One region of the Mesorhizobium sp. Cs1299R1N1 genome, then DNA from elsewhere that is predicted to be linked to it. Evidence: predicted binding sites of a transcription regulator. Region 1 holds the regulator's gene; the other holds the start of a gene.
The links. The regulator LexA, encoded in region 1, represses DNA repair genes until DNA is damaged. The targets are predictions, from matches to a motif close to TGTTCNNNNTGTGTTCNG.

Region 2: the regulator LexA is predicted to act here: its motif matches at 2,313-2,330, upstream of parE (DNA topoisomerase IV subunit B).

What each region holds. Positions count from the first base shown of each region.
Region 1 is NZ_JAPYKR010000004.1:149,691-154,249, forward strand. It holds gene O7A70_RS10605 (ABC transporter substrate-binding protein) at 1-801, opposite strand, end outside; gene O7A70_RS10610 (GntR family transcriptional regulator) at 955-1,728, shown strand; gene lexA (transcriptional repressor LexA) at 2,136-2,879, shown strand; gene O7A70_RS10620 (ComEC/Rec2 family competence protein) at 2,873-4,559, opposite strand, start outside.
Region 2 is NZ_JAPYKR010000004.1:374,034-378,592, forward strand. It holds gene O7A70_RS11670 (type II and III secretion system protein family protein) at 1-1,149, opposite strand, end outside; gene cpaB (Flp pilus assembly protein CpaB) at 1,240-2,163, opposite strand; gene parE (DNA topoisomerase IV subunit B) at 2,401-4,458, shown strand; gene O7A70_RS11685 (FUSC family protein) at 4,503-4,559, shown strand, end outside.

The DNA of each region.
Region 1 (4,559 bases):
ATAATTCACCGCGAAGCTCGCCGGCACGGTGCCGTTGCGGACCGCGCTGTCATCGGCGTTGACGACCGGGATACCGGCCTGGCGCGCGGCGGCGGAGACAGCGGCGATCGCCGGCTGGATCAGGTTCGAGGTCGGTCCGTAGATCACATCTGCTTTCCCGGCGAGCGAGGCGATGCGTTGCTGGATGTCATTGACGTTGTCGATGCCGACTTCCACGACCTCGAAGCCGGCGGCCGGTGCCGCCGCCTTGATCTTCTCGATCAGGGCAACGTCGTTGGCCTCACCGGGATTGTAAGGCACGCCGAAACGCTTGGCGTTTGGTAACAGCTTCTTGGTGAAGGCCATCACCGCGGCAACATCCTGAAGATCGGTGGCGCCGGTCATGCCTTCATCACCGGAGTCCCACGACGGCACGAGCTTGGCCGCCACCGGATCGGTGACCGCGGCAAAGACGATCGGAATGCCGGAGCCCGCGAGCGCTTTCTTGGCGATCTGCGAGACCGGCGTGGTGATGGTGTAGATCAGCTTGGGCTGCTCGGCCTGCAGCTTTGCGATCATCTGCGGCACCAGCGATGCATCGAAATTGGTATGGCTCTCCGTATAGACGACGTCCTTGCCGTCGACGAAGCCATTGTCTGTCAGCGCCTTCTTGAAGCCGGCTATGGCGGCGTTCAATTGCGGATGCTCGCCAAAATTGGCGATGCCGATGCGGATCTGATCGGCGGCGGCACTGCCGGCGCTCACCATCAATGCGCCGGCCACGAACAAACCCGACAGCCAAGCGGATTTCGACTTCAACATCATTTCCTCCCAGATTTGATCGACGCCGCTTGCACCGCGGCTAGTGCGGCGATCATGGTCAGTCCGCCGTCCCGTGTCAAACATTATATATAATTCTTGCCATGCACCTACATCATATATAATTTTCCTCTGCCAGACGATGGATGGACCGTGATGCAGGATCAAACGATCTCCACAAAGACGGAGGCAGCCTATCAGCTGTTGCGGCGCGATATCCTGACGACGCGCCTCATGCCCGGGGCCCCGCTCAAGCTGAGTGCGCTGCGCGGCACCTATGGTGTCGGCTGGACGCCGTTGCGCGAAGCCTTGTCGCGGCTGGAGGCCGAACGCCTGGTCACCGCCATCAGCAATCGTGGTTTTACCGTCGCTCCGGTATCGCGGGCCGAACTGGAGGACCTGGCACGCGCCAGGATGGTGGTCGAGATACCCCTGTTCCTCGAATCGATGGAAAAAGGCGGCAAGGAGTGGGAGGATGCCGTTGTCACCGCCCACTACCGGCTCTCCCGTTGCAAGACCGCGGTCGACGATCCTTCGGATGCGGCCGTCGATAAATGGGACGAGAACCACGAGGCTTTCCATGCGGCGCTGCTGAGCGCGGCGACTTCCAATTGGCTCATGCGATTCCGCTCGACCATCGCCGATCAGCTGCGACGGCATCATCGTTTTCTCGGCCTGGCGCCGACATTGCGGGCCGCGGCTGGCCTGAAGGACGGTTATGAAGAGGCAATGGAGGCATTGTGCGAAGCCATTGCGATCGAACACCATACAGCGATCATGGAAGCTGCACTCGATCGTGACGTCGAGCGGGCCAAGGCGCTGATGACGGCGCATATCGGCTATACCCTGCACGTCTATGTCCATAGCGAAGACAGCGGCGCGACCAAATACGCCGCGCGCGCCGGCAGTTTGAAAGCGGGTTCCGGGTGACTTCAGCGCTTGCGCGACGCCTGTTGGCATGCGCTGGCCGGAGTGGGCCAAGCACCTGGATCCATCGCCGCCCCAAAGCTACCAATCGTTGGCGTTTTGGTTTCGTTTCGTTCCGCGAATAATGGATCCACAAATTGTACAATCCACCCGCGAAGAGCCCTCCGAAAGACTGATGCCACGGCCCATCAGTGGATAGGCCACAGGCCGTTAACCAAAACAATTTCAATGCCTGCCGATCGCGGAAAGGGTCGGCCGCAGTCCGCTGTCGCGGCAAAAAACTTCAGACGCGTTAACAAATTCATTAAACTTTAAACGGTTGCGGAACACAACTGGAACGGATAGTGTTTGTTCTGGGTTTGTTTTTCGATTCTGGTTCAGACCTTTCGTTCAATGCCTTGGGGGCCGCCATGCTGACACGCAAGCAACATGAACTGCTGATGTTCATCCACGAACGGCTCAAGGAAAGCGGGATACCGCCCTCCTTCGACGAGATGAAGGAAGCACTCGATCTTGCCTCCAAATCGGGGATCCATCGCCTGATCACGGCGCTGGAGGAACGCGGCTTCATTCGCCGGCTACCCAATCGGGCGCGCGCACTGGAAGTGCTGCGGCTGCCGGACTCGATCGCGCCGGGCCTCAATGCGGCAAAGAAGTTCTCGCCAAGCGTCATCCAGGGCAGCCTTGGCCAAGGCAGTCTCGGCCGCCAGATCAGGCCGGCGACGCCGCCTTCCCGCCTGGCCGCGGCCGGCAACGACGATGATGCGGTTTCAGCCGTGTCCATCCCCGTCATGGGCCGTATCGCCGCCGGTGTGCCGATCGATGCCATCCAGCATCAGACGCATTCGATTTCGGTGCCGCCGGACATGATCATGGGCGGCGAGCACTATGCGCTGGAGGTCAAGGGCGACTCGATGATCGAGGCCGGTATCTTCGACGGCGACACGGTCATCATCCGCAATGCCGATACAGCAAGTCCGGGCGAAATCATCGTGGCGCTGGTCGACGAGGAGGAAGCAACGCTGAAGCGATTCCGCCGCAAGGGCGCCTCGATCGCGCTCGAAGCCGCCAATCCAGCCTACGAAACACGCATCTTCGGACCGGATCGGGTCAAGGTGCAGGGCAAGCTTGTCGGGCTGATCAGGCGCTACTGAACTTGCTTGCCATCGGGCTTGTCGGCCTTTTTATAGGGGGCCAACCCCCGCGCCTCGCGTGAGAATTTTCGCTGCTCGTGCCAGGGCCGGTATGGTCCGTCGACGGCGAATTCGATCGCAGCCGGGCTCGTGGCCGACTGGGGATCGAAGAAGACGGCGGCACTCCCCTTGCGGGCGAGCTGCCGTTTCGTGACGACGAGAACCAGCGGATTATGGCAGGCGTCATAGGCGGTCGCGTCATTGACGACGATCAGGTCGGCGAAAGCGCAGGCCTTCCAGGTGTTCTTGCGATCTTCGACATAGGCGATGATCGCGCCGGAAGGGTGCCTGGCAAGGCACAGGCCTTCGCGGCAATAGAACGGCGATCCCAGCGGCAGGTCGGTGGGAGTGGCAAGATCGAATTGCCCGTCCGTCTTGTCGAACATTTCCGGTAGGACGACTGTTTCGGAGATCAGAGCGCGTTTCCAATTGTCGGTTGCGAATTCGTTCGGACGTTCCCGGTTGACGGCCAGTTCGCCATTGCCGATCGACAGAGCCACCAACCGCGTATCTTCCGAGATCAGCACATCGGGCGTGCGCGTGTGCGACACAGTCAACAGACCGGCAAGCGCGAATGGCACCGCCGTGAGCCGGAGCCACGTCGTCGCCATCGTCGCGATGACCAGCGCGACGGTGACCAGCAGCACGGATTGCTGCGAAATCAGCCCGACTCCATCGACCGGAGAGCGCTCCGATATCCACGCCGATATGGCGATCATCGCTGTCAGGCCCTTGCCCATGAGGTAGAGAGCCGGCCAATCCAACCCGAACGGCATCAGCAACGCGCTGGCGACGGCCAGGAACATCACGATCGACACGATTGGCATGACGGCCAGATTGGCGAACAGGCTGAGCGGCGACACCCGCTGGAAATGCCAGATGGCAAACAGTGCCGTCGCGCTGCCGGCGATGATGGACGTCATGGCCAATCCACCTGTCGCCAAGAGGAATTTTCGCGTCAGAAACCCGGGTAGGGATCGCTTTGGCGGCGGAGGCCTCGTCTTTCCCTGGTGGTGGTCGGCCCAGCCGGCATAGGCGCCAACCAAGGCCGCGGTTGCCGCGAACGACATCTGGAAACTCGGGCCGACGACCTCGTGCGGCGAAACCAGGATAACGGCGATCGCCGAGATCGCCAGGTTGCGCATGGTCAGCGCCGCGCGATCGAACAAGACGGCGATCAGCATCACCGCCAGCATGATGAAGCTGCGTTCGGCCGCGACGACGACGCCCGAAATGACGAGATAAGCGGCGATCGAAAACAGTGCGGCGGCGGCGGCGTATTTCTTCACCGGCCGGCGCGCGGAAAAGCCTGGAAACAGCGCGAAGGCGCCGCGCAGCAGACCCATGATGGTGCCTGCCACCAGCGCCATATGCAGACCCGAAATCGAGATGATGTGGTAGATGCCGGTTCGCCGCATCGCTTCGTTGATTTCATCGGGAATGCCGGCCCGCACGCCGACGATCAGCGCCGCCGCGATCTCGCCTTCGGCGCCGCCAATGCTGCCCCTGATGTGGTCGGCGATGGCTTCGCGGGCATTTTCGATGCCTGAAAACACGCGTGCCGGCAGCGGCATCTCACCGGCTTCGGCGGAGACAACCGTTGGATTGCCGAGAAAGAAGCCGCTGCCGCCGATGCCGGCG
Region 2 (4,559 bases), 220 kb from region 1:
CTCGCGCCGCTGATAGGATTTGGACGAGAACAGCGACCCCAGCACCGGCATCTTGCCGAGACCGGGAATGCGCGACGTGGTGATGTCGTTCTGGGATTGCAGCAGCCCGGCGATCATGAAGCTCTGGCCGTTCTTCAGGTCGACCGAGGTCTTGGCGCGGCGCACGATGAACCCCGGCACCGAAATGTTGCCGATATTGTAGGAGGCCGAAGCGTCGATCGAGGAGACCTCCGGCGCGATGTCCAGGCTGACCAGCCCGTCCTTCAGCACGGTCGGCGTAAAGTCCAGGCTGACGCCGTATTTCTTGTAGCTGACGGAGATCTTGCCATTGTCCTCGGAAACCGGGATCGGGAATTCGCCGCCGGCGAGAAAGCTCGCTGTTTCGCCGGATCGGGCGATCAGGTTCGGTTCGGCCAGCCTTCGGGCAAGGCCGCGCTCCTCCAGCGCCTTGATGGCGATATCGATCGAGACGCCATTGGACAGCAGCCGGCCAATGATCTCGCCAGTCCCCGCCGCCGGCACCGAGCCCGGATCGAGAGAGACATCGCGACCGCCGAAGCCGTAGGCGAAATTGGCGCTGTATTTCGCACCCAGGTCCTGCCCGGCCTGGCGATTGATCTCGACGAAGCGGACATTGAGCTGGACCTGCTGCGACGAGGAGATATTGACCGAATTGATCACCTCCTCATTGCCGGAGAAGCGGGTGGCGATCTTGTTGGCCTTTTCGGCAGCGACCGCGTCATCGGCCTCGCCCGAAAGCACCACGCGGCCATTGGCCGAACCCACCTTGATCTTGGCGTCCGGCACGCTGGCACGGATGGTGCTCGCCAATTGGTCGGTGTCGAGCGTCACTTCGATGTCGACGGTGCCGACGAGCTGCTTCTTCTCGTCGAACAGCGCAATGCCGGTGGTGCCGAGATTGTTGCCCAGCACATAGAAGGATTTGTCGGTCAGCGGGTTGACGTTGGCGATCTCCGGATCGCCGATGACGATCTGGTAGAAGGCCGCGCTCGTCATTATCGTCTTGGGCTTGCCCTTCGCGACCTTGATCGAGGCATTCCTGGTCGACGAGACATAGACGATGTCGTTGTCCGCCCTGGCCGCGCCAGCCAAGGCGAGCATGCCGCTCGCGGCCAGTGAAGCCGCCATGGCCAAGGCGCGCGCGAAACGCGACAGATTCGTCATTCGATATAGGGTGTGCATCACCATGATCCCGTCCCGTCCGGTCCCCACCGGTCTTTACTTCTGGTCCCGCGAAGGGACCTGGTATTCCTCGGCCTGCGTGCCGCGCGTCACGATGACCGTCTTGAATTTCGGCTTCTCCGGCTCCTTGGCGATGGCATCGAACAAGGAGCCGGCGGCGGCCTGGGCATTGGAAGCCACGGATCCGCCGAAGGACGAGATGGTGGTGACGCCGTTCTTGCCGTCGCCGCCTTCGCTGGCGGAGCGCAGCGACAGCGACAGCGTGCCTACCGTGCGGGCAAGCGCCACTTTCTGTGCGCCTTCGGTCGTCACCTCGAGGGTCACGGAATTGGCCACCTGCGGGGTCGTCTGGCGCTCGTCGGCGCCCTGCCCGACGCTCAGCACCTTGGCGTCCGCAACGACGATCTCCGAGGTGATGGTCGAGCCGGCCGCGCCTTGAGCGTTCTTGGCGACTTCCTGGATTTCGCCGGCATCGCGGGTCAGAACGACATCGACCCGGTCGCCCGGCGTGACGAAGCCACCGACGCCGGCGATCTCGTCGGTGCGGATGGTGACCGCCCGCATTCCGGGTGTCAGCATATTGGACAGCGTCGCGCGGCCGTTCGGTCCCGACAGCTTGGTGAGCAGCAACGGCTCGTTGACCTCGATCGGCGACAGCACGACCCGGCCGCCTTCGCCAAGCAATCCATCGATGGTGGCAAAGGCGCCCTGCGGCAGGGACTCCTGCGGCCACGGGATTTCGCTGAGCTTGGAGCGGTCGAGCTCCATGCCATATCGCAACGGCGCATTGGCCACCACGATGGTCTTGAACTCTATTTTGGGTGCTGGAGCGGAGATCGACGCCGTTTTCTCCTGGGCATCGGCCTTGGCCTGGCTCTTGACCCAGAAATCCGCAGCAAAGATCGAGATCGCGCCGAAAACGGCGGCGATGCCGATCATCGTTATGGCCTTGCCCCTCACGCCGAAACCCCTGATGCCCGTCGTTTCTTGTTATGTTGGGCTCACGCTAGTCCGCATTGGTAAAGAATCGGGAATCTTGTGCGGTGGCATTCGACCGATTTCCGCCTGCTTGGTTATCGAATGGTTTTAAGGTAAGAGGGGTTAAATCCCCGAACGTAACAGGAACCTGCGTCGCCTGGCGCCAAAAAGCGTGGCAGTATCGACGAGTGATTCGCAGCACCGGACCCTATGGTTGGCATGGACGACAACAACGATCTCTTCGGCAATCTGGGCAAGCAGCAGCAACCGGTTCGCACGCCGGCGCGCCCGGCCGACCCGCTGGTGCAAGCGGCCGCCAGGCGCCCGGCCGCGGCCAAGGATGGCAGCGAGGGTTACAGCGCGGCCGACATCGAGGTGCTCGAAGGCCTGGAGCCGGTGCGCCGGCGGCCGGGCATGTATATCGGCGGCACAGATGACAAGGCGATGCACCATCTGTTCGCCGAGGTCATCGACAATTCGATGGACGAAGCGGTTGCCGGCCACGCCACCTTCATCGATGTCGAGCTTTCAGCCGACGGTTATCTCACTGTCACCGACAATGGCCGCGGCATCCCGGTTGATCCACATCCGAAATTCAAGAAGCCCGCGCTCGAAGTGATCATGACGACGCTGCATTCGGGCGGCAAGTTCGATTCCAAGGTCTATGAGACATCAGGTGGCCTGCACGGCGTCGGCGTTTCCGTCGTCAACGCCCTGTCGGATCATCTCGAAGTCGAAGTCGCGCGCGGCCGCCAGCTTTATCGCCAACGCTTTTCACGTGGCATTCCGGTAAGCGGTCTGGAGCACCTGGGCGAGGTGCACAACCGCCGCGGCACCAGGACGCGTTTCCACCCCGACGAGCAGATTTTCGGCAAGGGCGCGGCATTCGAGCCGGCGCGTCTCTACCGTATGACGCGTTCGAAGGCCTATCTGTTCGGCGGCGTCGAAATCCGCTGGACCTGCGATCCCTCCCTGATCAAGGAAAAGGATCAGACACCGACCAAGGCGGAATTCCATTTCCCCGGCGGCCTCAAGGATTATCTGAAAGCGTCGCTCGGCGACGAATTCCAGGTGACGCGCGAAATCTTCGCCGGCAAGAGCGACAAGCAAGGCGGCCATGGCTCGCTCGAATGGGCGGTGACCTGGTTTGGCGGCGACGGCTTCATCAATTCCTACTGCAACACCATCCCGACCGGTGAAGGCGGCACCCACGAGGCCGGCTTCCGCAACGTGCTGACGCGCGGCCTGCGCGCCTATGCCGACCTGGTCGGCAACAAACGCGCGTCGATCGTCACCTCGGAAGACGTCATGATCTCGGCCGCCGGCATGCTGTCGGTGTTCATCCGCGAGCCGGAATTCGTTGGCCAGACCAAGGACAGGCTGGCGACGATCGAAGCGATACGCATCGTCGAGACCGCGATCCGTGACCCGTTCGACCATTGGCTGGCCGACAATCCGCAGGAAGCCTCGAAGCTGCTCGACTGGGTGATCGCGCGCGCCGATGAGCGGGTGCGCCGCCGCCAGGAAAAAGAGGTGTCGCGCAAGAGCGCTGTGCGCAAGCTGCGCTTGCCGGGCAAACTCGCCGATTGCACGCAGAACGCGGCGGCAGGTGCCGAACTCTTCATCGTCGAAGGCGATTCCGCGGGCGGCTCGGCAAAGCAGGCGCGCGATCGCGCCAGCCAGGCCGTCTTGCCGCTGCGTGGAAAAATCCTCAACGTCGCCAGCGCCGGCAATGACAAGCTGGCCGCCAACCAGCAGATATCGGACCTGATCCAGGCGCTCGGCTGCGGCACGCGGTCAAAGTACCGTGACGAGGATTTGCGCTACGACCGCGTGATCATCATGACCGACGCCGACGTCGACGGCGCCCACATCGCTTCGCTGCTGATCACCTTTTTCTACCAGGAGATGCCGGCGCTGGTGCGCGGCGGCCATCTCTACCTGGCGGTGCCGCCGCTTTACTCGATCAGGCAAGGCGGCAAGGTCGCCTACGCCCGCGACGACGCGCACAAGGACGAGCTTCTGCGCACCGAATTCACCGGCCGCGGCAAGGTCGAGCTCGGCCGCTTCAAGGGCCTGGGCGAGATGATGGCTGCGCAGCTCAAGGAAACCACCATGGACCCGAGAAAGCGCACGTTGCTCAGGGTCGATGTGAACGAAATCGATTCTGCCACCAAGGACAGGGTCGATGAGCTGATGGGCACCAAGCCCGAAGCTCGCTTCCGCTTCATCCAGGAACGCGCCGAATTCGCCGAGACGGAAGTGCTGGATATCTAGCCGCTGGCGAATTTAGCTTGCGTTCCTGACATGGAGACCAGCATGTGACCTGGGCGCGGCTGAAAACCTATTTCGAGACGAGCCTGGCCGGGCTGACGCAA